2 regions of the Ferrigenium straubiae genome follow, and region 2 is predicted to be linked to the other one. Evidence: predicted binding sites of a transcription regulator. Region 2 holds the regulator's gene; the other holds the start of a gene.
What was found. The regulator FliA, encoded in region 2, starts transcription of late flagellar genes. The targets are predictions, from matches to a motif close to CTAAAGTTNNCNNAAANNNTGCCGATANNA.

Region 1 (15,969 bases), 640 kb from region 2:
GTGCACGTCGCCCTTCACCGTCGCCATCACGATCTTGCCCTTGGGCTTGTTGTTGCCGGAGCGCGCCTTTTCCGCCTCGATGTAGGGCACGAGGTGCGCCACCGCCTGCTTCATCACGCGCGCCGACTTCACCACCTGCGGCAGGAACATCTTGCCCGCGCCGAACAGGTCGCCGACCACGTTCATGCCGGTCATCAGCGGGCCTTCGATCACCTCGACTGACGACTTAGCCTGCTGTCTTGCCTCTTCGGTGTCTTCGACGACATAAGTGGTGATGCCGCGCACCAGCGCGTGGGTCAGGCGCTCCTGCACCGTGCCCTTGCGCCATTCGAGGTCTTCGATCTGTGCCTTGCCGCCGCCCTTTACCGTCTCGGCCAGCGTGACCAGTTTTTCGCCCGCGTCGGGGCTGCGGTTGAGCACCACGTCCTCCACCGCGTCGCGCAGCTCTTTCGGTATCTCCTCGTACACGCCGAGCTGGCCGGCATTGACGATGCCCATGCCCATACCCGCCTTGATCGCGTGGTAGAGGAATACGGTGTGGATCGCCTCGCGCACCGGCTCGTTGCCGCGGAAGCTGAAAGATACGTTCGATACGCCGCCGCTGACCTTTGCATAAGGTAAATTTTTGCGTATCCACGCGGTAGCCTCGATGAAGTCCACCGCGTAGTTGTTGTGCTCCTCGATGCCGGTCGCGATCGCGAAGATGTTCGGGTCGAAGACGATGTCCTCGGGCGGGAAGCCGACCTGGTTCACGAGGATGTCATAGCTGCGCCTGCAGATTTCGGTCTTGCGTTTGAACGTGTCGGCCTGGCCCCGTTCGTCGAAGGCCATCACCACCGCCGCCGCGCCGTAGCGGCGCACCAGCGTGGCGTACCTGATGAAGTTCTCCTCGCCTTCCTTGAGCGAGATCGAGTTGACGATGGGCTTGCCCTGCACGCACTTCAGCCCCGCCTCGATGATGTTCCAGCGCGAGGAGTCGATCATCACCGGCACTTTGGAGATGTCCGGCTCGGAGGCGATGAGGTTGAGGAACTTCACCATCGCAGCCTCGCCGTCGAGCATCGCCTCGTCCATGTTGATGTCGATCACCTGCGCGCCGGTCTCCACCTGCTGCCGGCAGATTTCGAGGGCTTCTTCGTAGTTTCCTTCGAGGATCAGGCGCTTGAACTTGGCCGAGCCGGTGACGTTGGCGCGTTCGCCGACGTTGACGAACAGCGAGGCGTCGCCGATGTTGAACGGCTCCAGCCCGGACAGGCGGCACTCGCGCGGGATGCTGGGAATCCTGCGCGGCGCGATGTCCCTGACCGTTTCGGCGATCGCCTTGATGAAGGCGGGCGAGGTGCCGCAGCAGCCGCCGATGATGTTGAGAAAGCCGCTCCGCGCCCACTCCCCGATGTGGCCGGCCATGTTCTCCGGCGTGTCGTCGTAGCCGCTCGGCGCGAGCGGGTTGGGCAGGCCGGCGTTCGGGTGCGCGGAAACAAAGCAGTTCGCGATGCGCGACATTTCCTCGACGTACTGGCGGAGCTCCTCAGCGCCGAGCGCGCAGTTCAGGCCGATGGAGAGCGGCTTCGCGTGTGCCAGCGAGTTGTAGAAGGCCTCGACGGTCTGGCCAGAGAGCGTGCGGCCCGATGCGTCGGTAATGGTGCCGGAGATCATGATCGGCAGCGAGGAGCCGCGCTCCTCGAAGACTGTCTGCACCGCGAAGATCGCGGCCTTCGCGTTGAGGGTGTCGAAGATCGTTTCGATCAGCAACAGGTCGGCGCCGCCGTCGATAAGGCCGCGCGCCGCCTCGGAGTAATCGGCTACCAGCCGGTCGAAGGTGATGTTGCGCGCCGCCGGATCGTTCACGTCCGGCGAGATGGAGCAGGTCTTGTCGGTCGGGCCGAGCACGCCTGCGACGAAGCGCGGCTTGTCCGGCGTGGCGTACTGGTCGCACGCCTCGCGCGCGAGCCTCGCGCCGGCGACGTTCAACTCATAGTTGAGCGATTCCATGCCGTAGGCGTGCAGCGTGGTCGCGTTTGCGCCGAAGGTGTTGGTCTCGACGATGTCCGCGCCCGCCGCGAGGTATTCGCAATGGATCGCCTTGATGACTTCGGGCCGGGTCAGCACCAGCAGATCGTTGTTGCCCTTGAGGTCGCGCGGCCAGTCCACAAAGCGCTCGCCGCGGTAGTCCGCCTCGGTGAGCTTGTGGCGCTGGATCATCGTGCCCATCGCGCCGTCGAGAACCAGAATGCGTTGCTGCAGGAGCTGCTCGATCCGCTCGATCGTAGGGGTGTTGCCGGTCATGGTGCGGAGCCTGAAAAAATGAGAGCGGATTTTATCATGTTGGCTGCCATCCTTGACCGGATTGAGATGTGGCTGGGGTCATGTGCGGAAAAGCTAGGTAGTTTCACCTACAGATTTTGCCCTGCCGCAGGGTGATAGTTCGCACGCTGTATGCCTGAACCGCAGCTATCCCGGCTTGAATTTCCGTCGTGCTTTTCCAATACATCGAAGGAGAAAACTATGCGCAAACTGTCCATGCTGGCCCTCATGCTCACCAGTCTTGCCGCCTTGCCGGCGGCAGCCGCCGAAGCAAAGATCGACATCATCTCTCCCGCAGACGGCTCCAAAATCAAGGCCGGAATGCCAAGCCAGCTCGCCTACGAAGTCACCCTCGGAGGCGGTGCGGATCACGCCCATCTTTACGTGGACGGCAAGATGGCGGGTCTGCTGCGCCAGAAAAAGGGCAGCCACACCCTCGATCCCTTGACGCCGGGGATGCATGGAATCTGCGCCAGGCTGGTCGACAAGAATCACACGCCGACCGGCATGGAGCGCTGCATCGAGGTCACGGCGGAATAGCGATGGACTGGCAGAACCTTGCCTATTCCGCCACCCAGATAGTCCATAACTTCGGGGCGGTGGCGGTGGTAGGCGGCGCGGCCTGTGCGCTTGCGTGGCGCGAGGCGGCGGTGCAGCACCGCCTCATCTGGATCGTGCTCATCGGCTGGGCGACCCAGGCGGCAAGCGGCGCGACCTTCGGCGCGATCAGTTTTTACCATTACGGGGAGTTTCCCGACATTCATGGCATCGCTGTGGCCGCGCTCGGCGTGAAAATGGCGTGTGCAGTATCCGGCTTTGTCTTGGCGGCATGGCAGCTGTTTGCCCATCCATCGGAGATGCCAAGCCGGCCGGTCTGGATCGTCCTGTTCGGGCTGGGCGCTTTGGCGCTGAGCTCAGCCGCCGTGCTGCGCTGGTTTTCCTGAGAAGCTGCCTTAAAAATTGCTGCGGAGGGCGTCTGATGGAACTACTAGCCATTCCACTAGGCTGCCAAAATACAGCAGCCAAGTGGCTGGTTATGCGGCGTTGCGCGGTACTCGCAATCCTCATGTACTTTAAGTACATTCCGGTTGCTGCGTTGACCAGCGACTTGGCTGGCGTTTTGTGCCAGCTTAGTCGAATGGCCATGCAAGGCTCCGTGCGTCTTGCATCCATCTCTCCTCGCGAATTTTTAAGGTAGCTTCCAAGGGGTAGGGGATCACCGCGCAAAGGAGGTGCGGCTCTGGTGGTATCATTCCACCTTTGGCGGTGTGGGCTTCCTGCCCTGCGCGTTTGATGCCGCCACTACCCATGATCGAGCAATGAGTTTCTACAGCACCCCGCTACCCTATCAGCCCGATGCTTCGCGCTATTACGCCGCGCTGGCCGACCTGCCTTGGGCGGTGTGGCTGGATAGCGGCGGGATGGCGCGCTACGACATCCTGACCGCCGCGCCGCAGCGCACCTTGACGCTCGATCAGGGCTCGAAAGAGGGCGATCCGTTTACCTTGCTGCGCGACGCCCTGGGCGAGCCGGTCGCGCCGATTGAAGGAGTGCCTTTCGCCGGCGGCGCGCTGGGCTACTGGGGCTACGATCTGGCGCGCCGCATGATGGCTTTGCCGGACATCGCGCAGCCCCGCGGGCAGTTGCCGGACATGGCGGTGGGCATCTACGACTGGGCGGTTGTGCTGGATCACCGGCTGCATACAGCAAAGTTGGTGTCGCACCGGCGCTTTGCCGAAACGGCGGAGCTGCTGCCGCGGCTGCTGCTCCGTTTGCAGAATCTTCCTGCGCTTCCTGCCGATACTTTCCGCGTGCGGGGAAATATAGCCTCAAACTTCACCCCGGAAGGCTACGCGGCCGCCTTCGCGGTGGTGCAGGGGTATCTGCAGGCGGGCGACTGCTACCAGATCAATCTCGCGCAGCGCTTCAGCGCGCAGGCCGCAGGCGATGCCTTCGGCGCCTATCTTGCGCTGCGCAGCCTGAGCCCCGCACCCTATGCGGCCTTCCTGAACCTGCCCCAGACACAGATTCTGTGCGCCTCGCCGGAATGTTTCGTCAGTGTGCAAGGCGGCAAGGTCAAGACCAGGCCGATCAAGGGCACCCGCCCCCGCAGCGGCGACGCGCAGCAGGATCGCCGGCTTGCCGAAGAGTTGCGCAACCATCCCAAGGATCGTGCGGAAAACCTGATGATTGTGGATCTGCTGCGCAACGATCTGGGCAAGAGCTGTGCGCCCGGTTCGGTGCGCGTGCCGGAATTGTTCGAGGTGGAGAGCTTTGCCAACGTGCATCACCTCGTCAGCACGGTGGAGGGGCGGCTCGCTCCGGGGCGCGACGCGCTGGACGTGCTGCGCGACTGTTTTCCGGGCGGCTCGGTCACCGGCGCGCCCAAGCTACGCGCGATGCAGATCATCGAGCAACTGGAGCCGGACCGCCGCGGTGTCTATTGCGGCGCTATCGGCTATGCCGGTTTTGACGGCAACATGGACAGCAATATCGCCATCCGCACCTTGGTGTATAATGAAAAACTAATATACTGTTGGGCGGGCGGCGGCATTGTGGCGGACTCGGACCAGGCGGCTGAGTACCAGGAGACGCTGGACAAAGCCTCCGCCATGCTTGAACTGCTGCGGCGTTACGGAGGGTCTTTTGAACGTGATGTTGAAAAGGCCCGCAGTTGCACAAAGTCATGCGGTTAAAGCGCCTTTGAAGGATATTTTTCAGATATCAGGCGCCTTGCGCCGGAACCCCTATGCGCTGTTGCGCTCAAACAAGCGGGGTTGTGCGGGATATTTTATATTTGAGTGGAGTAATGATGGCACCTCAAGCTGAGCTAAAACAGAGCTGTCCCGTGATAGCCTGCCAGAACTGCGGCTTTTACCGGATCGGTTTATCCATGGGGCTCGAAAGCGCCGATACGTCGGTGCTCGACCGCTATGTGAAGAAGAAGCACATCATCAAGCGCGGAGAGGTGCTGTATCGCGTTGGCGAGGCGTTCAATCGCATTTATGCCATTCGTAGCGGATCGGTCAAGACCTGCATTTCCACCGACGACGGCCGCCTGCAGATCACCGGCTTTCATGTTCCGGGTGAACTGCTCGGGCTGAACGCCATAGACGAAAGGCGCTATAACTGCGAAGCGATTGCGCTGGAAACCACTGCGGTGTGCGAGATTTCCGTGGATTGCTTCGAGGAGTTGGCGCGGCAAATCCCGTCGGTGCATTATCAAATGCTCAGGATGATGAGCAGGGAGATCAAGCACAACCAGGAGTTGATGCTGTTGCTCGGTAAAAAGAATGCCGAAGAACGGCTGGCGACTTACCTGCTGTCGCTGTCGCGGCGGTTTGCCATGCGCAACTATTCTCCCACCCAGTTCAATCTGAGCATGTCGCGCGGTGACATCGGCAATTATCTGGGCATCGCCGAGGAAACGGTCAGCCGTATTTTTACCCGTTTCCAGGAAGAAGGTGTGGTTACCATCGAACGCCGGCATATCATGTTGAATAATCTCGAACGCCTGAGTGGCATTGCGCGTGAGCCTTACACCGCTACCGCGCAGGTTATCCCGCTGCTGCGCGCCCAGCCCTGCTGCTGATTTTTCCGCTACCCAGAGCTTAGTTCAGCAGGCCTTTATTCCCTATTGTTTCGTTGCGGAGTAGGCGCAACCCCATGTTGCGTCTACTTCGCCAATCAGATTTATAACCTGCCCTGGAATAACTGAAACCTGTTACAGCCAATTGCCTTGGCAACAAAGCGCTTGTTTCTGCGTGTCGAACAGGAAGGTTGACGCGCGTCATGGTTCCTCCGCTCAAACCCACATATTCTTTGTGGGTATTTTTTGAGCCCTAGTAATTAACTTTCAGGAGAAAATCATGCAGAAAAGAGTATTGATGGCCGTAGCGGCAAGCGCGTTGTTTGCATCATCCAATGTATTCGCAGAGGCAGGCGACTGGCTGGTGCGCGCGCGCGCAGTCAACGTCGCACCGCAAAGCAGCTCCAGCCCCCTCACGGGCGTGGCGGTCAGCAACGAGACGATCCCCGAGGTCGACATCAGCTATTTCTTTACCAGCAACATTTCGGCTGAACTGGTACTGACCTATCCACAAAAACATACTGTGACGCTGAACGGCGCGTCGCTTGGCACGTTGAGAGAACTGCCGCCGACCCTGTTGGCGCAATATCACTTCATGCCCGGCAGTTCCTTCAGTCCTTATGTGGGAGCCGGTCTGAATTACACGCGTTTTTCGAGCGTGAGCCTGGGTAACCTGGACGTCGACAGGAGCAGCACAGGCGGTGCGCTGCAAGTTGGCTTCGACATGCCGATCAATAAAAACCTGTCCTTCAACGTTGACCTGAAGAAGGTTTGGATGAAGACCGACGTGAAGACAACGGCAGGCGCTTATGTGACGACGCTCAAGATAGATCCGATCCTGTTCGGTGTCGGTTTGGGCTGGAAGTTTTAAAGTAAAAATAAGGGACCCGGCGATAGACGCTTCAAGCGGATTTTGCCGGGCCTTAATCTTTCTACATTAACATCACTTTCAGTTCCAGATAGAAAGGTTGACGTGCATCAGGGTTTTTCACGGTATTTGAACAGAGAATGACTGCAGTGATATCTCTGTGGCAGCTTGTTTATCTCATGCGCTGGTACTGGCCGCTTGTGGCACCGCTCAGTTGCGAACGGCATATTTGCCAGGTAAGCCGGGTTTGCTCAGATTGGTAACCTGTGTTGGGTTATCGAAAAAGAATATTGGCGTTCTGCCGGAAGGCGGGCGTTCGAGCGGGACTTGGTTCTTTGGGTGGTTGGCGGGGTGAATTGCCTTTCCTATTGTGAGGATGTGCACTACACTATGCCGCAATTGGTCGTTGCACCACAAAGCTGAGTCCGTTCTTGTGTTTCTTCTCCTGTGAAAGGAATGATCATGAAACTTGTCACTTTGATAGCAGCACTGATTGTTGTTTCTACGTCGGCCTCCTGGGCCGCCGCCAGCGAACCTATCCAGCCTGTCCATCGCGTAACCGTCAAGAATGTGGCGAAGATGGAATTGGGTAAGAAGCTTTTCTTCGATCCGCGACTATCCAAATCCGGTTTTATTTCCTGCAATTCCTGCCACAACCTGAGCATGGGCGGGACGGACAATTTGCAGACATCCATCGGCGACCGCTGGCAGCAAGGCCCGATCAATGCGCCCACCGTGCTGAATTCGAGCATGAACCTGGCGCAGTTCTGGGATGGGCGTGCGAAGGATCTGAAGGAGCAGGCGGGCGGCCCCATCGCCAACCCCGGCGAGATGGCCTTCACTCACGAACTGGCGGTGGATGTGCTGCGCTCCATTCCCCAGTACCGCGACGAATTCAAACGAGTGTTCGGCTCGGACGACATCAAGGTCGGTATGGTGACCGATGCCATTGCTGCTTTCGAAGAAACCCTGGTTACGCCGGATTCCCGTTTCGATAAATGGCTGAAGGGTGACAAGAAGGCGCTGAACGGCACCGAACTGGCCGGTTACAAGCTGTTCAAGGATACGGGCTGCGTTGCCTGCCATAACGGCGCCGCCGTGGGCGGTGGATCGTTCCAGAAAATGGGTTTGCATGCCGACTACAAGACAGCCAGCAAGGCGCAGGGGCGGATTGCGGTCACAGGCAAGGACGCGGATCGCATGAACTTCAAGGTGCCGATCCTGCGCAACGTCGAATTGACCTACCCCTACTTCCACGATGGCGCTGCCTGGACCCTGGAAGAGGCGGTGGATACGATGGGGAGGCTGCAGCTCGGCCGCAGTTTCAGCAAGGACGAGATCGGCCGGATAGTTGCCTTCCTGAAGACGCTTACCGGCAAACAGCCGGATTTCAAGCTGCCGATTCTGCCGCCGTCTACGGACAAGACGCCGCGCCCCAGGCCGTTTGAGTAGTTTATCGGGGCGCGTCCGGCACATTGCCGCAGTTCCGGAACGCGCTTTTGTATTGTGGGAGAAATGCATTGTTTTTAACTAGCATCAGGGAGGTATTGTGGAGACAACTCAAGCAGCACCAGTGAAATACGACATGGGAGTCGTCAGGTGGTTTTCCATCGCGGCGGTGATCTACTTTTTGGTGGGTACGCTGGTCGGCGTTTGGATCGCAGCGGAATTGGCGTGGCCGTTCTTGAATTTTGACATCGCTGAGATATCCTTCGGGCGTTTGCGCCCGCTGCACACCAATGCGGTAATTTTCGCATTTGGCGGCTGTACGCTGATGGCTACCGGCTACTATATCGTGCAGCGCACTGGTGCGACCAAGCTGTGGAGCAATGGTTTGGGGTGGTTCACCTTCTGGGGCTGGAACCTGATCATCGTGCTTGCGGTTGTCACCCTGCCGCTGGGACTCACCCAGGGTAAGGAGTACGCCGAACTGGAATGGCCGATCGACATCCTGATCGCCGTCGTCTGGCTGGCGTTCGGGCTGAATTACATCATGACCATAGCGAAGCGCAAGACTTCGCATATCTACGTGTCCAACTGGTTCTTCATGGGCATGATCGTGATGATCACCTATCTGCACGTGGTGAACAGTCTTGCCATCCCGGTCAGCCTGACCAAGTCCTACGCCATTTTCTCCGGCGTGCAGGACGCCATGATCCAGTGGTGGTGGGGTCATAATGCGGTGGGTTTCTACCTGACCGCCGGCTTCCTCGGCATCATGTACTACTTCGTGCCAAAGCAGGCCAACCGCCCCGTATTCTCCTATCGCCTGTCCGTGCTGCACTTCTGGTCGCTAATGTTCGGCTACGTGTGGCTGGGCGCACACCATCTGCAGTACACCGCATTGCCAGATTGGACCGGCTCGCTCGGCGCGGCAGTTTCCCTGGCGATGATTATCCCGTCCTGGGGCGGTGCGATGAACGGCATGATGACGCTGTCCGGCGCCTGGGATCGCCTGCGCACCGATTACATCCTGCGCTTCCTGGTGGTTGCATTGGCGTTCTATGCGATGTCCACCTTCGAGGGGCCGGTGATGTCGATCAAGACCGTGAATGCCCTGTCGCATTACACCGACTGGACCATCGGTCACGTGCATTCCGGCGCGCTGGGCTGGGTGGCGATGGTTTCCATCGGCGCGATCTACCATCTGGTGAAGAAGCTGTGGAACACCGAGATGTACTCCGACAACCTGGTCAATGTGCACTTCTGGTTATCTACTATCGGCACTGTGATTTACGTCGTGGCGATGTGGGTGTCCGGCATCATGCAGGGTCTGATGTGGCGCGATTACGACGAATACGGCACTTTGACCTACACCTTTGTTGAATCTGTAGCCGCAATGCATCCGTACTACGCGATGCGCACCATCGGCGGGCTGATCTTCCATCTGGGCGCCTGGATCATGCTGTACAACGTGGTAATGACGGTGCGCAAGGCAAGCGCCGCACGCAGCGCCCAAGCCGTTCCCGCACAAGCATAAGGAGTGAGAAATGTCTGATCGCGATAAAATCTATTCGACCAAGTTCCAGGACAAGATCGAGCGCAGCACGGTCCTGATGTTCGTGGTGGTTGCATTTGTTCTGGTGTTCGGCGGCATTGTGGAAATCGTCCCGCTGTTCTACCTGGACCGTACCATGACCCACCTGTCCCCCGATGTCAAAACCAAGGTGGACAGCAAGCAGATATCCCCCATCGTCTGGCAGCGCAAGCCGGGCCAATCCCTGGACGACTGGAAGCCGGGCGATGGCGTGCGTCCCTACAAGCCGCTTGAACTGGCGGGGCGCGAGATATATATCCGCGAAGGCTGCTATCTGTGCCATTCGCAGATGATTCGCCCGTTCCGCGACGAGAAGGATCGCTACGGCCAATTCTCGGTGTCTTCCGAATCTATGTACGACCATCCCTTCCAGTGGGGTTCCAAGCGTACCGGCCCGGACCTGGCGCGCGTCGGCGGCAAGTATTCGGATGAATGGCACCGCCGCCACCTGATGTATCCGCGTGAAGTGGTGCCCGAATCCGTCATGCCCAACTATGCCTTCCTGGATGGCAAAAAAGTGGATGTGGCCAAGGTGAAAAAAACCATGGAAGTCATGAATATGATGCCGTTCTACCCGGCCAATTACACCGAGATGGATATTGCGAGTTCGGCCGGTGTCGAGGGTAAAACCGAGATGGATGCGGTGATTGCCTACCTGCAGGGCATGGGAAATCACATCAAGTTTACCGAAGGCGTGAACTACCGTGACTAATCTACTGGGTTATCTGGGCATGGATGCGGCAGCCATGACTGTCAATGACTGGCTCGGCGTGTTCTTCACCGTAGCGGTGTCCATTGGCATGGTCTATGTATATGTCATGGTGTTTCGTCCGGCTAACAAGGACAAGTTCGAGTCGCAGCGCGGCATGGTGCTGAATGACGAAGATCAAATCAATGCAGGAGAAATGAAATGAGCGAAAAACACGAGGAATCAGGCGCGCAGACAACGGGACACGTGTGGGACGACGATCTGGCTGATCTCACCAACCAGCCTCCCAAATGGTGGATGCTGGGCTTGGCAGCCAGCATGTTATTTTGCGTGGTGTACTTCCTGTACTACCCATCCATTCCTGTCGCCACGATGAACACTTTCACCAAAGGGCTCGGTGGTTGGACGGCCATCAAGGAAATGGAAGAAGACAAGGGTGAGGTGGAGGCAGTGCGCGGCAAATTCGAAGCCAGGCTGAAGGACATGACGCCGGCAGCCATTCTGGCGGACAGCGAATTGGCCGAGTACACCATCCGTTCCGGCAAAGTGCTGTTCGGCGACAACTGCGCCGCCTGTCACGGTCAGAACGGCGTTGGCACGCACGACAAGGAAGGGCTGTTCGCGCCCGTCCTGAATGACGATGAATGGCTGTATGGCGGCAAGATCGACGACATCTACGCTTCGATCAGCGGTGGCCGCCAAGGCATGATGATGGCGCACAAGGATATGCTTACCGCTGCCGAAATCGAGGCCTTGGCCAACGCGGTCGCGAATGGCCAGCCAACCTCCACGCCGTTGTTTGCGGCAAAGGGTTGCACGGCCTGTCACGGCGCAGACGGCAAGGGTACACAGGCCATGGGAGCGCCCAGTCTGACCGACAAGATATGGCGTTTTGATGGATCGCTCGAGGGTATCAAGCGCACCATTACCTACGGCGTGAATGCGGGTAATCCGCAAGGTCGCGTGGCGGTCATGCCATCGTTCAAGGAGGCAGGCAAGCTGACCGATGCCGAAATGAAGAAGCTGGCAGTGTATGTGTACAAATTCGGAGGTGGACAGGCAGACGCGCCTGCAGCCCCTGCGGCACCGGATGCAAGCAAGGGAAAATAGCACCCTTGTCCGCGCGGGCAACTCCTGCGCGGACATTGTCTGAAGGAGAGCATCTAAAGATGAATCAGGAAGTAGCGCTTTGGGGGTAGTCGTCGTTATGGTTGTCGCATTTGCGGCTGCGACTTGGCTGCTCTACAAGGTTTGCAGGGAATGCAATGAGGGGCGATAGCGGCAATTTTTCGTTCGCATGGGTTTTGGTTATATTGCATGAAGGAGGAGTTTTAACATGAATCATGATATGGTGTTTTGGGGCGTAATTATCGCCGTAGCAGCGGCTTTTGGAGTGGTGGCATGGCTGTTCTATACGATTTACAGGAATGCAACCAAAGGCAGCAAGAGTTAATAGTCCGCACCGGTGCGGGAAAAGGAGGGGTTCGAATCCCCTCTTTTTTCATTCCGGAACCGGATGTTCTGGAACAATACCCGGCATAGAGCCAATGGGCTTGGGGAACCTGCGGAAATTTATCGAGTCCGATTTGTAATAATGAGCAGTGCGGGAATAGTGGGGCAGGATTTTTGAAAGTTGGTGCAAACCAGCCGGGAGAGAGAGCGTGGATAAGGAAACAGGACAGAAAGAGACCGGCACCGTCACGGGGATTTACCGCGAGCTGGAGCACTGGAACGTCAACAAGGGTGACAAGACGGTACATGCCAAACGCATGCCAGGTTTTTTTCGCACCCTGAAAAATTACACCCAATCGCTCTGGCTGCTGTTCTTCCTGGTACCCTATCTGCGCTGGAACGGCAAGCAGGCCATTCTGTTTGACATTGAGCATCGTCAGTTCCGTTTTTTCAATCTGACGGTATTGCCACAGGATATCTGGATGCTGTCGCTGTTGCTGCTGTTGCTGGCAATGGTCTTGTTTGCGGTGACCTCGGTGGCATCGCGGGTGTGGTGCGGTTATTTCTGCTTCCAGACTGCCTGGACCGATTGGTTCGTCTGGCTGGAGGACAAGATCGAGGGCAACCCCCAGGCGCGGCGCAAACTGGATGCCGCGCCCTGGAACCTGGAAAAGATCGGGAAAAAGTCCGTCAAGCACTTCATCTGGATGCTGATTTCCCTGCTCACCGGAATCAGCTTTTCAATCTGGTTCGTGGATGCCTACGATTACTGGGGCAGGCTGGTGCATTTCCAGTTGCCTCTGGTCGGCTGGGTGACGCTGATCACCTTCTTCTTCGGCACCTACATTCTGGCCGGACTGTTGCGCGAGCAAGTCTGCATGTGGATGTGCCCCTATGCGCGCATCCAGGGCGTGATGACCGATGCACAGACGATATTGCCGGCCTACGATTACAACCGCGGTGAGCCGCGCGGCAAGCTGCACCGCAAGGCGGGCGAGGAGGGCGCGCCGCAGGGCGATTGCATCGACTGCTTCCAGTGCGTGCAGGTGTGCCCGACCGGCGTGGATATCCGCGATGGCCAGCAACTGGGCTGCATCACCTGCGGTCTGTGCCTGGATGCCTGTGATTCCATCATGGATAAGGTAGGCAAGCCACGCGGCCTGATACGCTACGCCTCGCTGGACGAACTGGAAGGCAAGCCCGTCAAGAAGATGTACCAGCACCCGCGCACCTGGGTATATATCGGTATCATCATGATCGCCTTTGGCGGCATCGTCTATGGCCTCACCCACCTGGGTTCGTTAACGCTGAAGGTGATCCCGGAACGCCAACCCCTGTACGTTTACCTGAGTGACGGCTCGATACAGAACAAATACGAATTGAAGATCCTGAACAAGACCGACAAGGATATCAGCATCGGTGTGACGGCAGAGGGTGGTGTCAGGGATCAGGTGATCATCGGCGCCGAGCAGCCTCTGCTGGCACGCCATGGCCGCAGCACCTCCTTTACCATTTTCGTCAGGGCGCCCGGCCGGAACCTCAAGAGGGAGGTGACGCCGATCGAGTTCCGCATCCAGAGCATCGAAGATCCGCTCATCGGCGCCGAATACAAGACAAAATTCAATGGCCCAAGCGTTGATTTGGGGCGCAGGAAATAATTTCAGGAAGGGAATCAAGAACATGATTTCACAGGACAGCAAGAAGGGTTTACGCAACCCGTGGTTTCTCGGGATGTTGGGGTTGATGGCCGTGGTACTGGGGGTGAATGGCGCGTTCATCTGGCTGTCCATGCAAAATCGCCCGGCGCTGGTAGACCGGGAATACAGCGTCAAAAACCGCAAATCCGACGCCGCCACGCTGAGCAACCTTGAGGCGCACCGGGCGCTTGCCTGGCAAACCACCGTCAAGCAGCCCGGCACCGTCGCGATGAATTCGCCAGCGGCCTATGAAATCGGCGTGGCGGACCGTGCGGGGGCGCCGGTCAGCGGTGCGATGGAAGTGAAGGCTTACCGCGCGTCTGATGCAGGCCGGGACTTCACAACAATTTTCAGGGAAATCTCGCCGGGCAATTATCAGGGCTACATCAACTTTCCACTCAAAGGCTACTGGGAATTGCGCATCCGCATCAAGCGTGGCGAGGAAGTATTCGAGGTCAATACTGATCGATTCATGGTTGCGGCTACCTTGTAACGAGGCGCAGGCCAAGGCTTATTTCCCAACCCTCATGGTAAATCGGGGGCAGATGCAAAACTATTTAACCGGCTGTTTTATTGATGTTTTTAATTGTGCGCGCAGGGCTATTGGTAATCCGCTTGGCAGCGCAAGGCTTGCAACCTCAAAGAATTTCTAAAATCTTCCTAAAGTTTTCCCTGCTCCTTCCGATAACTAACTCAACGGCGGTTGATAACGTATCAATAAATAGTCAGCCAAAGTGTGCGACACAAGCCGGATAACAAACTCAGTTATTAAGGAGAACCAAAATGCCAGCCTTTATTAATACTAACATCGCGTCCTTGAATGCTCAGCGCAACCTGAACACTTCGCAGACCTCGATGCAAATCTCCCTGCAGCGCCTGTCTTCCGGTCTGCGCGTGAACAGCGCCAAGGACGACGCGGCAGGTCTTGCGATTTCCGAGAAGATGACTTCGCAAATCCGCGGCCTGAACCAGGCAGCACGTAACGCCGCCGATGGTATCTCCTTGGCTCAGACGGCCGAGGGTGCGCTGGCCAGCATCGGCAACAACCTGCAGCGTATGCGCGAACTGGCGATCCAGGCGAGCAACTTCACTTCGGCTAACGATATCGCGTCGATTGATTCTGAATTCAAGCAGCTGTTTGCCGAGAACAATCGTATCATCACCGATACCAAGTTCAACGGAACCGCGTTGCTGAGCGGAGCATTGAGCGCGCAGTTCCAGATTGGCGCGAACAACGGTGAAACCATCACCGTTACTACGGCTGGCGCAACCACGCAGACCAATGCCGGGACACTGGGTGCTACCACCACCACCGCGGCTGCCGAAATCACCAAGCTGGACACCGACATCGCCGCGATCAGCACGACTCGCGCGACTTTTGGTGCGACCCAGTCCCGTTTCGAGGCCATCATCAGCAACCTGCAAAACGGCGCCGAGAACCTGAGCGCTGCGCGTAGCCGTATCACCGATACCGATTACGCCGCAGAAACCGCTCAAATGACGCGTAACCAGATCCTGCAACAAGCTGGCACCGCGATGCTGTCGCAAGCCAACCAGGTGCAGAGCAACGTTTTGAGCCTGTTGAAATAAACACGATTAGGAGTCCCGGCCAGCAGCTTGGCCGGGACCCTTAAGCAGGATAGAAAATTCCGTTATTGATGGAGAACCAAAATGCCAGCCTTTATTAATACTAACATCGCGTCCTTGAATGCTCAGCGCAACCTGAACACTTCGCAGACCTCGATGCAAATCTCCCTGCAGCGCCTGTCTTCCGGTCTGCGCGTGAACAGCGCCAAGGACGACGCGGCAGGTCTTGCGATTTCCGAGAAGATGACTTCGCAAATCCGCGGCCTGAACCAGGCAGCACGCAACGCCGCCGATGGTATCTCCTTGGCTCAGACTGCCGAAGGCGCGCTGTCCAGCATCGGCAACAACCTGCAGCGTATGCGCGAACTGGCGATCCAGGCGAGCAACTTCACTTCGGCTAACGATATCGCGTCGATTGATTCTGAATTCAAGCAGCTGTTTGCCGAGAACAAGCGTATCATCACCGATACCAAGTTCAACGGAACCGCGTTGTTGAGCGGAGCATTGAGCGCGCAGTTCCAGATTGGCGCGAACAACGGTGAAACCATCACCGTTGCTACGGCTGCCGCCACCACGCAGACCAATGCCGGGACACTGGGTGCTACCACCACCACCGCGGCTGCCGAAATCACCAAGCTGGACACCGACATCGCCGCGATCAGCACGACTCGCGCGACTTTTGGTGCGACCCAGTCCCGTTTCGAGGCCATCATCAGCAACCTGCAA
Region 2 (15,969 bases):
ATTGACTGTTCCGCTGCTGATTGTTGCGGTGCCGGTATTGGCCAAAGCGGCTGCCCCTCGTATTGGGGCCGCAGCTGCAATCTTGGCAGGATCATTGGTAGCCAGCGCAATGTCGCGTGCGCCGTTTGCGGTAGGGCGTATCAAAAAACTGTCGCCTATCGCAACCGGCGTCGGCGCGGTGATGGTCATGCCATCTACCGTCTGCGGCAAGGTTGCATAGCTCATCGTCACGTTATCCGACAGGCGCACCAAGCTATAGCCCGTGCCACCATTAAACCTTAACTGATAATCGCTGGTCGTCAATCCTGCCACATCCGTGATCGTGACAGACGGCACTCCCGATGCAGCATTATTGTTCGCATTCTTGTCGACGCGTGGAACGGCCACATTGAAAAGCCTGCTGCCCAGTGCGCCGTTCAAATCCTGTCCCAGTTGGTTTTGCTGATTGATGCTGATTGCCATTCCCACAGCTACCCGGCCAAGGGCATTACGCGCCGGCTCCAGGGTCTGGTCGCGAAAAGCAAGATAGGCGCCTATCTTGCCGCCTTGCACACTGCTTTGCTGCAAGGTGAAGGCTTTATTGTTGCTCAGATAGGCGATATCCACCTTGCTCGGATCGTTTGCCGACTGGACAACCTGCAATCGCATCGATTGCTCATCTATCACCAAAGCCTGACCGCTGCCAACAAACACGTTTGCCGTTCCATCCGGCTGCTGCAGTACGGTTGTTTTGATTTCCTGGTTCAATTGGCTGATCAACTGGTTACGTTGGTCAATCAGGTCATTGGGCTGCTGCCCTTGCCCCAGGGAACCGACCCGCTTGATGTTGCCGTTCAGGACAGCGATCTGCTGGGCATAGCTGTTGATAAGATTGACGCTATCGGAGACTTGGCCGGTAAGCGCGTTGGCGATATCCGTGAGGCGCTGGTCTATGGCCTGGAATCTGTTTACGGCAAACTGCGCATCACTGAGCATGGTTTGGCGCGCAGGGACTGATTCCGGGGCGCTGGCGACCCCATTCAGCGCATCGAAGAAGCTCTGGATTGCCGGCGAAGCCCCGGCAGTAGGATCAGAAATCAGATTGTCGATCTGCTTTATGGCGGTGTGGTAAGTAGTCAAATAACCGGCCTGATTCTGCTCCTGCAAAAGCTGGGTATTCAGGAATTGATCATAGATGCGTATGACACTGGTGACATCGACCCCCTGCCCGACAAATCCGAAACCAGTCTGCTGCCCGGCACGCGAACTGAGTTGAACCTGCTGCCGCGTATAGCCGGGAGTGTTCGCATTGGCAATGTTGTGCTGAGTAGTCGCCACCCCTACTTGGGCAGCATTCATACCGCTTAATGACGAGGTAAACAGATCAGCCACGATATTTCCTTAAATCGCCCACACGGGCTCAGTTATATTATCGGCATCGCCGGACAATTCTTTAGGGGTGCAGAGTTAGCCCGCTAATATTAAGCAGGAAAACATATCAATTTAAAATCAATAAATTGCAGTATATTGGCAAGCTCGGCCAGAATGAACCCAATAAACCGGCGTTACATCGAGGCAATCAACCTGCCAAATCGATCTTGCCCATGATGCTCGCCAGCTTGTCGGCGTATTTTGGATCGGTCGCATACCCCGCCTTTTGCATGGCCTGCGCCATTCCAACCGCATCGCCCTGCTGCAGCACGCCTGCGTAGCGCGGATTGTTGCTGATCATACTGGCATAGTCCTGAAATGCCTCGGCATAGGAAGCATAGGCACGGAATTTTTCAATCTGCTTGTATGCCACGCCGTTTCGGTACTCGGTGGTCATCACCTCCGCCACCTTGCCGTTCCAGCTGCTGTTCGCCTTGATGCCAAACAGGTTGAAACTGTTGCTGCCATCCGCCATGCGGATTTCGCGCATCCCCCAACCGCTTTCCAGCGCGGCCTGCCCCAGCATCAGTTGCGGCGGCACGCCACTTGCCTGACTGGCCTGTACGGCAAGCGGCCGCATACGATTCACGAAATCCTGTTGGGCATTTTCGCTATATGCGGACGGCAGGGCGTTAATTGAAGATTGTGCGCCGATTTTTTGACCTTGATCTACAGCCATCTGCCTGCTGAGTTGCTTGACCATGATGTCGGCCAAGCCCACGCCGCGGCTGGCCATGTTTTGCGCCAGCTGCTGATCCAGCATGCCGGTGAACATCCGGGTCTGCTCGCTATCGAACATGCCATCCTGCGGCGTGGCTTCGCGCATGCTCTTCAGCATCATATTGAGAAACACCGACTCGAACTGCTGCGCCGCCGCCTTGAGTGCCTGATCCGGCGAATGCTTGGCCTGCGCCCGCAACTGCTCCAGGCTCTGCATGTCGAGCGCCAGCTTTGCGGAAGCATCCGTCCGGTTGACCATCAGATGATCTCCAACTCGGCGCGCAAAGCGCCGGATGATTTCATCGCCTGAAGAATCGCCAGCAAATCCTGCGGGGTCGCACCTATCGAATTAAGCGCCTTGACCACTTCGCTCAGTGATGCCCCTTTGGAGAGTTGCACCAGGCCGCCCTGATCGGCTTTAACATCGATGGTGGCCTTCTCGGTCTGCACGGTCTGACCCCGCGAAAGCGCATTCGGTTGGCTCACCGCGCTCTCGGCGCTGATCACCACGGTCAGGTTGCCATGCGCCACGGCGCAAGTATCCAGCGTCACGGCCTGATTCATCACCACCGATCCGGTCCGCGCATTGATGATGACCTTGGCAATCCCCTGTGCCGGAATGACTTCCAGATTCTCGATCCTGGATATGAAAGCGACGCGCTCATTGCCCGCCGGCGCGCGCACCTGAATGACCCGACCATCCAGCGCCGACGCCATCTCCGGGGCGATCTGCGCGTTGATCGCCTCGACGATCCGCGCGGCGGTGGTAAAGTCCGTGCTCCTCAATTCCAGGTGGATGAACCCGCCCTGCCCCAAAAGCGTCGGAACGGCGCGCTCTACCGTCGCACCGGCCGGCAGCCGGCCCACACTCAAATGATTCACCTGCACCGACGAGCCACCCGCTGCAGCCCCCACACCACCCACCAGCACGTTGCCTTGCGCCATCGCATACACCTGGCCATCGGCGCCCTTCAGGGGTGTCATCAGCAGGGTTCCGCCGCGCAGGCTCTTGGCATTGCCGATTGAGGAAGCCGTCACATCGATGGTTTGCCCGGGCTTGGAAAATGGCGGCAAGGTAGCAGTCACCATCACTGCGGCAACATTCTTGAGTTGCAGGCTGGTCGCCGTAGGCAGGTTCACTCCCATCTGCGACAGCATATTGATAACGCTCTGCACCGTGAACGGCGTTTGCGTAGTCTGGTCACCGCTGCCGTCCAGGCCGACCACCAGCCCATAGCCGATCAACTGGTTATCGCGCACGCCCTGGATGGTGGCCAGATCCTTGATGCGATCCGCCGCTGCCGTGAGCGGCAACACCAGCAACGCCAGCAATATGAGCTTTCTCATTATCCGGTTTTCCAATTTTCGGCTCTAGCTCCTAGAACGGCAGCACCGACAGGAACAAACGCCCCAACACATCCATCACCGACGCGCTGTCCAGAACGCCACTCCTGCCCTTGTATTCGAGGTGCGCATCCGCCACCTGCGTCGATTGTACGGTATTCCCCGCTGCAATGGTGGCCGGATTCACCACGCCCGAGAAACGGATATATTCGCTGCTGCGGTCGATCGCCACCTGCTTCTCGCCGCTCACCAGAAGATTGCCGTTGGACAGCACCTCGATCACCGTCACCGCGATGGTTCCCGTGAAGTCCACCGCTCCGGTGCTGGCGCTACTATTGGCAAACTTGCCGCTCGAACTGCCGGAAAGCCCAAATCCCGTAAACAGCAGCTTGGGCGTCACAGAATTGCGCGTGATCGACGGTGTGGTCGTCGCCAGCGTGCCGCTATGGCTGGCGCTGCCGCTCGCCTTGTCGTTGGCCGCGGTTTTCTCCACGATATTGATGGTGAGAATGTCACCGATATTGCGCGCGCGCCTGTCTTCGAACAGGGGACGCTCACCGGCTCCGGCATGGAAAATCGCCCCATCCACAGGAGCAGCCACTTTCCTGTCAACCGGCCTGGCAGTCATCGGTTGGTGTATATCGGTGGAAGGGGTCGCGCACGCGACCAATCCCAGCAGCACGGGGATGACGATCAGCAATTTACGCACGGAATGCCCCTAAATCTGCGATAAACGCTGCAGCATCTGATCCGAAGTGGTAATAGCCTTGGAGTTGATCTCATAAGCACGCTGAGTCTGAATCATGTTTACCAACTCTTCGACCACGTTCACGTTGGAAGTTTCCACATAACTCTGATTTAACAGCCCGGCTCCATTGGTGCCCGGCACATTGGTGGCCGGCGTACCCGAAGAAACCGTTTCCTTGTAGAGGTTTTCGCCTTCGCTCATCAGGCCGGACGGGTTGACGAAGGTTGCCAGTTGCAGGCTCCCTACCTGTACCGGTGCAGTCACACCGGGCTGGGTGACGCTGACCACTCCATCGCGTCCTATCGTGACATTGATGGTACCCGCCGGAATGGTGATCGCAGGTTGGATGGGGAAACCACTGGCAGTCACCAGTTGCCCCTGGCTGTCGGTCTGAAACGAACCATCGCGAGTGTAGGATGTCGTGCCATCCGGCATCAGCACCTGGAAGAAACCGGCGCCCTGGATCGCCACATCCAACTGATTTCCGGTCAGCTGCAGATTGCCCTGGGTATGGATCCGCTCGGAAGCTACCGGACGTACCCCGGTACCGATCTGCAAGCCTGATGGGATCTGGGTTTGCTGCGAAGATTGCGCACCCGGCTGGCGGATGGTCTGATACAGCAAATCCTCGAATACTGCTCGCGAGCGCTTGAACCCGGTAGTGCTGACGTTGGCCAAGTTGTTGGAAATGACGTCCATCTGGGTCTGCTGCGCATCCAGGCCGGTCTTGGAAATCCACAAAGAGCGTATCATGATTTTGTCCTTTTAAAACAATCGGTCGATGGCCGACATCAGGGGATTATCTTCCCCGATTCCTAGCCGGTAATACTCATTATCTGGCTGGCCCGTTGCGCATTGTTATCCGCGCTCTGCAGCATCTTCATCTGCATGTCGAATTTGCGCGCCAGCGAAATCATGCTCACTATCGCTTCCACGGTATTCACATTGCTGCCTTCCAGATTACCCGGTACAACCCCCACATTCGCATCCGCAGCGGCCACCGTACCGTCTTTCAGGCGGAACAACCCGTCGCCGCCGCGCTCCAGTTGTTCCGGCGGCGGATTGACCAGTTTCAGCCTGCCAACGACGACCACCGACGTGATCTGCCCATAGCTCGGCACGGTCGAAATCGTGCCGTCCTTGGCGAAGGTCACCTCGGTATCCGGCGGAATGGTGATCGGACCACCATCGCCCAGCACATTCAGGCCGGTGCGTGTCTGCAGCACGCCATTTGGCGTAAGCTGAAAACTGCCATTGCGCGTGTAGGCCTCCTTGCCATCCGGACCCTGCACTGCGATCCAGCCCGGCCCATTAACCGCCACGTCCAGGTCGCGTCCGGTCGGCTGGAAAGCCGCCGGCGTAAAATCCGAACCCGCAGTGGAATCCACAACGAACGTGCGGGTCGGCAAGCCATCACCTACCAGCGGCACGGCACGGAAGGTGTTCAGCGTGGCGCGAAACCCGGGCGTGCTGGCATTGGCCAGATTCTCCGACACCGCCCCCTGTTGCTGCAGCACATGCGAAGCGCCGGTCATCGCGGTATAGATCAGCCTGTCCATATTCCCTCTCCGCTATTCAGATAGCGACAATTTGCCGAAGTCCCTGTGCATCACTACCTCAAGTTCACCAAGGTCTGCAACACCGCATCCTGCGCCTTGATGGTCTGCGCATTGGCCTCATAGACGCGCTGCGCCGTAATCATTTTTACCAGTTCGGCCGTCAGGTCCACATTGGAATCCTCCACCGCCGAGGATTGCAAAACTCCCAGCGAACTCGACCCCGGCGTGCCAAGCAACGGGCCGCCGGATGCGGAGGTTTCCACCCATTCGTTGTTGCCCACCGGCTGCAAACCCTGGGGATTGGTGAAGTTCGCCAACAACATCTGCCCCAGGGCGCGCGACTGTCCATTGGTATAACGTCCCAGTATTACCCCGTCGGCTCCGGTACTAAATCCGCTCAGCTGTCCCGAGGAAAAACCATCCTGAGTAAGGGTGTTCACCCCGAAGGCTCCGCCATATTGGGAGGTCTGGGCAAAATTGAAGGTAAGGGTCTGGGCTGCGGCTCCCGTCGGCGTAAATAACGCCGAAGCCACGGTTCCAACCGGAGTGGAAGCCGGGGTGGTGGACGCCAGCCGGCCCAGCGTATCAAAAGTAAGCTGTGTCAGCGCGGTACCGGCAGGCGGCACCAGCGCCCCGTCCATTGTCAGATAGGTATTCCAGTTGGCTGATGGCGCATTGGTGGCAGCAAGCGGAGCCGCCGCCACGCTGCCGGCAGCAGCAGGCGAAACAGTGAGCTGGGTGGCGCTATCGACAGAAACGATCGTGTAAGTTACGGCTCCCAGCGTGACAGTATTGCCAGCCGACAGCCCGGCCGTTGAACCGGTCGTCGTCATGGTGGACAAGGCTGGGGCTGTAATGGAGAAATTCCCCAATGCAGCCAGCGCGGCCCCGGTAATCGGTTGCCTTTGAAAGTACAGCAATCCGACATGGCTCGTGCCAAGGCTGTCGTAGACCGTCGTCGGGGTTGATCTGTTGTAGGATGTCGGATCGAGCGGATTGAAGGTCAGGGTTACCGGCGTCGCCTCGCGCGAATCGAGATTCACCCCAACCACCACGTTAGCCGTCTGCCGGGGCGCCAAATCAGCCGCACTGATCTGTATCGGCAGAGGTTGACCGGCAATGATCAATCCGTTTGCGTCCGGCATATAGCCAGACACCTGGTGTCCCTGGTTGTTGACGATGAAGCCGCTCTTGTCCACCTGGAATTGGCCATTGCGGGTAAAAGAGATATTGCCGCTCTGATCGACCACGCGGAAGAATCCCTGCCCACTGATCGCAGTATCCAGCGGATTGTTGGTGTTGGTGATATTCCCCTGAGTGAATTGTTGCATCACGCCCGCCAACTTGCCGCCCGTACCTATCTGCGCCGCACCGCTACCCGCAAGGGATGCCGCATACATATCGGCAAACTGCGCCTGCGATTGCTTGAAGCCGACCGTGCTCGCATTCGCTACGTTATTGCCGATCACGTCCAGTTGTTTGGACGATAAATTCAGGCCGCTCAAACCTTGCTGAAAACTCATGATACTCTCCTCGTGATTAACACATCAGGATGTGCTGCGCACACCCTGCAGTGTATTGCTGTAACTCAAAGAATCTGCCTGACTTGCGACAGTGCAACGCCATCCAGTTGCCCGACGCCCAGCGCGACTCCCTGCTTGCCTTGTGTGACGCTATGCACCATGCCGAATTGCAGCGCCGTCGCATCCACTTTATTGCCCGCCTGAATGGCCTCGACAGCAAAGGTATAACTACCATCCGCCACACCGATGCCGGAATTATCCCTGCCATCCCACTGCCAATTGACCAGGCCAACCGACTGCGCGCCCAAATTGATGTTGCGCACCAGTGCACCGCCTTTGTCGTAGATGGCGATGCCGACCTTATCGGCGGATTCCGTCATCTCAATCCCCCCATACCCGCTGCCATTGCTTAAATCCACCCCCTTGCCCGGCACCAGCACGCCATGCCCGATCATGGTTGCCGCCTGCAGCGACTGATTGGACACCATGCTGTCACTCAGTGCCTGCAAGGTGACATTCAGCTTGTCGATGCCGGTCACCGTGCTGAGCTGCGCCATCTGCGAGGTCACTTGCGCGTTGTCCATGGGATTGAGCGGATTCTGGTTTTTCATCTGTGTAACCAGCAGCTTCAGGAAGCGGTCCTGGGTGCTGGCCGCAGCCGATGCGTTCGCTGCCGAACCGGAAGTTGCATTCAATGAAGCAAACAATGCCGCAGCCGATCCGGCATCCTGTGTATTGTTAATCATGATATTCCTTTCGTTACCTCTACTTTTTCACATTACTGGCCGATGGTCAGCGTCTTGAGCAACAGCGTCTTCGATGTATTCATCACGTCTACGTTATTCTGGTAGGCGCGCGAGGCGGAGATCATATTCACCATCTCGCCGACCACATCCACGTTGGGCATCGCAACATAGCCCTGCTCATCGGCCATCGGATGCTTGGGGTCATAGACCATTTTCATCGGCGAATTATCCTCGACCACTCCAGTGACTTTCACGCCCGGTGTGTTGCCGCCATCCACCGGCACCGCGCTGAACACCACCTGTTTGGCGCGGTACGGCTGGCCATTGGCGCTGGTGGTGCTGTCGGCGTTCGCCAGATTGCTGGCAACCACGTTGAGGCGCTGCGATTGCGCCGCCATCCCGGAGCCCGCCACGTTAAATATATTGAATAAAGACATTACACGCCTCCATTAGTTTCCCGAACCATTCGGCCAAAAAGCTCGCACACCCAAGCACCCTCCGACTACCCCTGTATCGCGGCCAACGTGGCCTTCAGCTGCTCGCTGACAAACCTGACGCCGGCCTCGTAACGCAAGGCGTTATCGGTGAATTGCGCGCGCTCCACATCCATATCCACCGTATTACCGTCGGCGCTCGGCTGAACCGGTTTGCGGTACATCACCGGCGCCCCCATGATCGCCCCGCCCGCTCTTCCCTCCAGGTGCATGGGCGAAGTCTGCACGACCGGCAACTCGGTGGAAGTGCCCGCCAGGGCATTCCGCAACGCACTGGCAAAATCGATATCCCTCGCCTTATAGTTCGGCGTATCCGCATTCGCGATGTTGGAAGCCAGCAATTCCTGACGCGCCGCGCGCAGGCTCAGCGCGGTTTGCTGAAACCTCAGCATGTCATCCAATCTATCCACCATACCGCCTCCCTCCGTTTAAACCCGACACTTGTACCAAGTTACCTATTTACATGAAGAGCATGCTAAACCTGCGCCCCCCCCCCCCCCCATCCGCCGATAAGCGATGGATTCCCCCTCCAATTCCGGCGTTCCGACCCTTCCCTTAACCGCGTGCAACACGCACAATACCGTCCATGAACAAGCTTTTATTGATTACCTTTCTACTGTTGCAATCCGCTGCCGCCGTAGCGGCGCCCGCAGGCGACACACCGGCACGCAACTCCGCCGCATCGCAGGATCATGCCCAGATAAGAAATCTCGTTGCCGACTTCGTGCGGCAGCAAACTGCCGCACTGCCCGGCAAGGTCGCCTATCAGGTAGATGAGATAGACCGGCGCATCGTCCTGCCTCAATGCGCCAAGCTGGAAGCCTTCCTGCCAGCCGGCAGCCAGCTGACCGGAAAGACCTCGGTTGGAGTTCGCTGCCACCCTCCTTCACGCAATGAGGAAGCCAATGCCCCCCCCACGGGCGGCTGGAACATTTTTGTTCCCGTGCAAATCAGGCTCAGCCTCAATTTGCTGACCAGTGCGCGTCAACTGCCGCTGGGCCACACGCTGCAGGAACAGGATATTGCCACCCAGTCGACAGACTCTTCCCTGGCAGGAGGATTCACCGACCCCAAACAAGTCATCGGAAAAGTGCTGCGCTACGGCATCGCCGCCGGACAGGTGTTGCGCGAGGACATGCTGCGCCAGCCGTATAGCGTGACGCAAGGCCAAGTCGTGACGCTTGCCGTGCAGGGCAACGGTTTCAGCATACGCAGTGAAGGAGTCGCCCTGAACAATGCGAGCGAAGGGCAGGCCGTACAAGTTCGCGTCGGACCGGGTCGCGTAATCAGCGGAGTTGCGCGTGCCGGCGGTGTGGTGGAAATCGCGCCATAGCCAAAAAAGCGTCTGCCCCTAAAGTTTTGGGGAATTTTGCCGATATAATAGTCACGGCTGCTAGCTAAGCGTAGCCAGACTGAGAGGATGACCGTGAAAATCGACAAACCCAGCAAGCCATTGCCCGCCAGCTTGACCGGGGAAGGGGCGCATGCCGCGAAGGGAAAACCTTCACTGCGGCCCGCATCACAGCCGTCTGGCGACACCAGCGTTTCGCTCGGCTCCACGGCGGCGCAGTTGCACAGCATGGAAAGCAGCATGGCGAACACCCCGGTCGTCAATGCGGCCAAAGTTGCTGAAATCAAACAAGCCATCGCCGAAGGTCGCTTCAAGGTCAATTCGGAAGCCGTCGCCGGCCGCCTGCTCGAAACAGTGCGCGACCTGATCGGCAGCAAGGCTTAATACTTGAAGCCATCTTCCGACCCGCAATTGCTTTCCGCCCTGACCGCCGAACGTGCGGCACTGCTAAGCTTCGTGGCCCTGCTGGAACGGGAGCAGGGGATGCTGGTGGAAAATCTCACCGACCAGTTGCTCGAACTGTCCGAAAAGAAATCGGCTAGCGCAATCAATCTTAACGAACTCGCCGAAACGCGCCGTGCCTTGATGCGAAAAAATATCCCGCAACTCGACGCCAAAGCGATCCGCACATGGCTCGGAACACACAGCCCGCAAGGCTTGGCCGTCTGGGAGGAAATCCTCGTTTTGGCAGAACGCGCCCAGAGTCTCAATCAAACCAATGGCGAACTGATCCAGACGAAGCTGCGCCGTAACCAGCAGTCGCTTGCCGTATTGAGCAGTGCAGTAAACAAGGCGAATCTGTATGGCCCCGATGGGCAGACCAGTTTTTCGCCGGGAAGCGGCAGATCACTGGGAAGCGGCTGAAGCCGAAGCGACGCACGGATATCCCCGCACAAAACCCCTGCATTCCTCCTTCACCGCTTACTCCTCGACGCCTCCCCCCCTCTCCACGTTGGGCGACATGATCGTAATGATTACACGCCGGTTCCTGGCGCGATTTTCCGGGCTGTCGTTCGGCACCAGCGGCTGATTCGAGGCCAAACCCACCACGGCCAGGCGTTTTGCCGGCACACCATTATCGATCAGCATCCTGACTACGCTGCTGGCGCGCGCGGAAGACAACTCCCAATTGGAGGGAAACTGCGCGGTTGCAATGGGAACATCGTCGGAATGTCCTTCCACCTCGATGGGCAGTTCTTCCTTGCCCAGCACCGCCGCCACCTGGCGCAACACATCCAGCATCCCTGGCTGCAAGGTTGCCTCACCCGTCCTGAACAGCATGCTCGCACTGATATCGATGACCACCCCGCGTCGGGTCTGATTGATGCTGACCGTGCGCTGATCGATCAAGGAGGCCATCACCTGGCCCAAACCGGTGGCCAGGTTTTTCATGCGATCCTGTATTTTGCGCTGCTGCTCGCCCAAACGCGCGGTGCGCCTGTCCACCAGGGCGCCAAGCTGATCCTGCTGGCTGGATGCTATACCGGCAGGAGTGGTGACCGGATGCCTGGTAAAGGCAATGCTGAGTGAATTGCTGAAGGTCTTGTACTTTTCCTCGTTCACCGAGGAAATGGCGTACATCACCACGAAAAAAGCAAACAACAGGGTAACGAAATCCGCATAGGAAATCATCCAGCGGTCATGGTTGTCATGCTCGATGCGTTTGCGGCGGCGCGCCATGCCCGCCCTACTCGAGGTAGCCTTGCAGCCTGGTTTCGATCAGCCGCGGGCTATCGCCGTTGGCGATCCCCGTCAGCCCGTCTACGATCATCTCGCGCATCTCCGCCTGATGCATGATGATGGACTTCAGTTTATTGGCAACCGGGAGGAACAGCAGGTTCGCGAAGGCCACGCCGTAAATCGTCGCGACGAACGCCACGGCAATGCCGCTGCCCAGCTTGCTCGGTTCGCTGAGGTTCTGCATGACATGCATCAGACCCAGTATCGCCCCGATGATGCCGATGGTGGGGGAATATCCGGCAGCCGACTCCCATACGCGCGCAGCCTGCCAGCGCGACTGCTCCCAGGTATGGATGTCCACATCCAGCACCTCGCGGATTTTTTCGGCACTGTTTCCGTCCACCAGAAGCTGCGCCCCTCTTTTCAGGAAAGGGTCCTCGACGGCGGAAGCCTGCGACTCCAGGGCCAGGATGCCTTCCTTGCGCGCCAGTGCGCTCCATTCCGTCAATTGTCTGACCAGCTCCCGGCCATGCAGTACCGGCGGCACGAACGCCCAGCGCCCCATCCTGACCGCCATGACAAATATCCTGGCCGGGCATTGCACCAGCACCGCACCGAGCGTGCCACCGAATACGATCAGGAAAGCCGCGCCCTGGAACATGATGGAAAGGCTGCCGCCCTCCAATATCTGCCCGGTCATGATACCGGTCACGCCAACCACCAGCCCGAGCAGCGTAAGCTTGTCCATCAGTAGCCTTTCATCCAGCTGCGCAGTCGCGCCACGGCCTGGCTATGCAGCTGCGAGACGCGCGACTCACCCACGCCCAACACTTCGCCGATTTCGCGCAGGTTCATTTCCTGTTCGTAGATCATGCCCATCACCATGCGCTCACGCTCCGGCAGGTTTTCGATCGCGCGCACCAGCTCGGCCCTGAAGCGTTCATCTTCCAGCATGTCCAGCGGACTGGCATCGTCGCTGAGCTCGAAGCGCTCGAAAAAATCCTCCTGGCCCTCGCTGTGCAAATCCTCGTAATACACCAGTTGCGCGCCGCGTGATTCCTGCAGCATCTGCTGGTACTCGGCGAGGGGCACTCCCATGTCTGCAGCGATTTCGGCTTCGCTTGGCGGTCTGCCCAGCTTCTGCTGCAAGCGGGTGACGGACGCCTCGATGCGCCGCATATCGCGGCGCAGGCTGCGCGGCAGCCAATCCGCCTCGCGCAACTCGTCCAGCATTGCGCCACGGATGCGTTGTGTCGCGTAAGTCTCGAACTGTGCCCCGTGAAATTCGTCGTAACGGCTTGCCGCATCCAGCAAACCCATCATACCGGCCTGGATAATGTCGTCGATCTGCACACTGGCCGGCAGCTTGACCATCATCTGGTGCGCAAGCCGTTTCACCAGATGAGAATATTCCCGCAGGCATTGCTCCTTGTCGTTTAATCCGGTGACCTTGTACATGCCCGCTAGTTTACAACGTGCGCCATTTCCTTGCAGTGTTGAGCAAAGGCCACAGTGTGATTACGAAGTCGCGACGGCCGGCCGGGATACCTGCCTTATCAGGCTCTGGATGATGGCGGAAACCCCACCCTCCGCTTCGTCCCGCTGCATCGGCAGGCACAGCAATTTTTGTGACAACTCCAGATAGGACTTCGCCGAAGCAGCGGACGGAAAGGCCTCGACCACCGACTTCCCCAGTTGCATCGCGCACCTGAGCCTTTCATCGGAGGGAATATGGCCCAGATACTCCAGTCGCACCGAAAGGTTGCGCCGGGCCACCTTGGCCATATTTTCAAACACCGTCAGCGCCGCCTGCACATTGCCCGCCTTGTTTACCGCAATCCCGAACTGCTGGCGCGCATCCTTCAGCGCCAGCCGCTTGATCAGGGCATAGCTCTCGGTAATGCCGCTGGGGGTCGCCTCCACCACGACCAGCAAGGCGCCCCCGCTTGCCAGGCTAGGCGATACCGCAACGGGTTTTCCGGCCAACTCCTCGGGCTGTCCGGGCACGGACATCGCGGCATCCACCAGTATGATATCCGCACCGTCACTGGCCTCGGTCAGTGCGTTTTCCAGCCGTTGCTGGACGGGCTGATCCAGTTTCGCCAAGGCATGCATGGCGCGCGCGGTAGGCAAGACGCCAAACCCTTTGGCGGCCAGCACTGCATCGCAAAGCCCGCATTTCCCCTGGGCGACATCCAGCAGATCATGCTTGGCAGACAAGCCCATACGGTCCAGTAAATTATTCGGCCCATGATTCTCGTCCAGCACCAGCACGTCCTTGCCGGAACGCGCCAGCGCCACCGCCAAGTTGATGGTCGCGCTGGTGCGCCCCACCCCGGCCTTGCCGGCCACCACGGTGATCACCTGCGTCTGATTGAGGACCAACAGGCGCCGCAGGCCTTCCGCCTGATCCACTCCGTCAGAGCGCACAGGAAGTCTCCTTGCACGCCGTGCCCGCGCCCGCAAGGAGTACGCCGGCGGGGGCTCCACCGTGTTGCGGCGCCCCTTCCGCAGCCATCATCACCGGAAAATCCAGATCGCGCAGGGTGAATGGCGTCTTTTCTTCCACCGGTTTGAGCGCGCGGTGCAGCAGGTAATCCACGTTAACCGGATGCAGGTCTTCCGGCACGCGCTGGCCGTTGGCCATATAGTGCATCGTCAGGCGGTGGCGCACCGCCACATCCAGCACCGTACCGAGATTGACCGCCTCGTCCAGCTTGGTGGGAATGCAGCCCACCACCTTGTTGCTGCGGTACATGCGCACCACGTCCTCCAGCGTGTCGCCGCCGCTGGTGGCGTTCAGCAGCAGAAGGCACTGCACGCCGGTCGCATCGAACATCTCGTTCTGGTCGCCGACGCGCTCATCGCGCTGCCCCATGCCAACCGTGTCGATCAGCACCAGGTGTTTGTGGCGCAATGCGGAAAGGGTGAGGCGCAAGTCGTCGGTGTCCTTCACCGCATGCACCGCCACGCCGAGTATCTTGCCGTAGATTTTGAGCTGCTCGTAGGCGGCGATCCGGTAGCTGTCGGTCGTGAGCAGCGCCACCTTGTCCGCACCGTAGCGCACCACTGCGCGCGCCGCCAGCTTGGCCGTGGTGGTGGTCTTGCCTACCCCGGTCGGCCCGATCAGCGCGTATACCCCGCCCTTGGCGATGATATCGTCCGACTTGTCCGCCACCTGCAGGTTGCGCTTGAACACCTCCTTGATCCACGACTCGCCCTGCATCTTTCCGGCGGGCATCTTGTCCAGCATCTGGCGCGCCAGCAACGTGCTGAACCCGGCATTGAGCATCTTGCGCAACAGGCCGGCGCGCTGCGGGTCGCGCAGCTGCACATCGTTCCAGTACATGGACGCAAACTGCTGCTGCAGCATGGCGCTCATCGACTTGATCTCGCTGAGGATGCTTTCTTGCGCCGGCATGGCTGTCGCAGGTTGCGCCTCGGTGGGGCGGGCAGATTGAGCCTGCGGCGCAGTCCTGATCTGCTGCACGGATTCGGGCTGCGGCAACTTGCCGGAATGCTGCAGCGACCTGCCCTGCTCGGCAGCCTTGTGCTGAAACTGCAGCGGCTTGGGCTGAAGCGGCGACTTGGCCGGGGTTGCCGGCACAGCCTGGGGCAAGGTCCTGGCCGCTTGCACCGGATGCTCTTCCGCAACCGACCTCGTCCATTCATCCGCCGTTATCTCCGGCCACTCGGGTTTCTGCACGGCGTGCCCGCCGGTCAACTGGGCGATGTCGCCATGCGCGATGGCGACGATCTCCACACCGCGCTCGGTCTGACGATTCGACAGGATCATCGCATCGGGACCCAGCTCGTCGCGAATTTCCTTCATAGCCTGACGTGTCGTCGGGGCGATGTATTTTCTGATACTCATGCTCTACCTCCCACCATAGCGGTCACCCGGATCGTTTTGAAGTCCGGTACTTCATCATGCGAAATCACCCTGATATTCGGCACTGCGCGCTTCAGGAAGCGCGCCAGCAAGTCGCGCAACTGCGCCGGCACCAGCATCACTGCCGGCAGCCCCATCTGCTCCTGCGTCTCGGCTGCGGCGCGGGTCTCGCGCAGCACGGTATCGGCCAGCCCAGGTTCGATGCCGATGCCGTTCTGGCTGGATTGCATCGCCTGGATCAGGAGATATTCCAGCTCCTTGTCCATGCCGATCACCTGCAGCTCCTGTGCGGACGGGTAGAACTGCTGCACGATGGCCGGGCCGAGCGCGACGCGCACCAGCGAGGTGAGATGGTAGGGATCCTGGGTGCGCGATGCGTTTTCCGCCAGCGTTTCCAGGATGGTGCGCATATCGCGGATATGCATGCCTTCTTCCAGCAGGTTCTGCAACACCTTCTGTACCACGCCCAGCGGCAGCGTCTTGGGCACCAGATCCTCGACCA

Region 1: ACRRNM_RS08530 (flagellin) is a predicted target of FliA. The motif match lies at 14,317-14,346, and genes of this name have one in related genera.

Annotation. Positions count from the first base shown of each region.
Region 1 covers NZ_CP194331.1:1,764,938-1,780,906, reverse strand. The annotation lists gene metH (methionine synthase) at 1-2,286, opposite strand, end outside; gene ACRRNM_RS08590 (hypothetical protein) at 2,506-2,844, shown strand; gene ACRRNM_RS08585 (hypothetical protein) at 2,847-3,248, shown strand; gene pabB (aminodeoxychorismate synthase component I) at 3,624-5,000, shown strand; gene fnr (fumarate/nitrate reduction transcriptional regulator Fnr) at 5,114-5,896, shown strand; gene ACRRNM_RS08570 (OmpW/AlkL family protein) at 6,174-6,764, shown strand; gene ACRRNM_RS08565 (cytochrome-c peroxidase) at 7,224-8,213, shown strand; gene ccoN (cytochrome-c oxidase, cbb3-type subunit I) at 8,311-9,741, shown strand; gene ccoO (cytochrome-c oxidase, cbb3-type subunit II) at 9,752-10,510, shown strand; gene ACRRNM_RS08550 (hypothetical protein) at 10,503-10,712, shown strand; gene ccoP (cytochrome-c oxidase, cbb3-type subunit III) at 10,709-11,617, shown strand; gene ccoG (cytochrome c oxidase accessory protein CcoG) at 12,169-13,617, shown strand; gene ACRRNM_RS08535 (FixH family protein) at 13,640-14,149, shown strand; gene ACRRNM_RS08530 (flagellin) at 14,440-15,246, shown strand; gene ACRRNM_RS08525 (flagellin) at 15,328-15,969, shown strand, end outside.
Region 2 covers NZ_CP194331.1:2,403,500-2,419,468, reverse strand. The annotation lists gene flgK (flagellar hook-associated protein FlgK) at 1-1,371, opposite strand, end outside; gene flgJ (flagellar assembly peptidoglycan hydrolase FlgJ) at 1,559-2,389, opposite strand; gene ACRRNM_RS11730 (flagellar basal body P-ring protein FlgI) at 2,389-3,477, opposite strand; gene ACRRNM_RS11725 (flagellar basal body L-ring protein FlgH) at 3,509-4,183, opposite strand; gene flgG (flagellar basal-body rod protein FlgG) at 4,193-4,975, opposite strand; gene flgF (flagellar basal-body rod protein FlgF) at 5,038-5,781, opposite strand; gene ACRRNM_RS11710 (flagellar hook protein FlgE) at 5,835-7,304, opposite strand; gene ACRRNM_RS11705 (flagellar hook assembly protein FlgD) at 7,370-8,050, opposite strand; gene flgC (flagellar basal body rod protein FlgC) at 8,083-8,487, opposite strand; gene flgB (flagellar basal body rod protein FlgB) at 8,553-8,957, opposite strand; gene flgA (flagellar basal body P-ring formation chaperone FlgA) at 9,131-9,877, shown strand; gene flgM (flagellar biosynthesis anti-sigma factor FlgM) at 9,971-10,279, shown strand; gene ACRRNM_RS11680 (flagella synthesis protein FlgN) at 10,307-10,759, shown strand; gene motD (flagellar motor protein MotD) at 10,817-11,575, opposite strand; gene ACRRNM_RS11670 (flagellar motor protein) at 11,583-12,323, opposite strand; gene ACRRNM_RS11665 (RNA polymerase sigma factor FliA) at 12,323-13,033, opposite strand; gene ACRRNM_RS11660 (MinD/ParA family ATP-binding protein) at 13,094-14,005, opposite strand; gene flhF (flagellar biosynthesis protein FlhF) at 13,995-15,449, opposite strand; gene flhA (flagellar biosynthesis protein FlhA) at 15,446-15,969, opposite strand, start outside.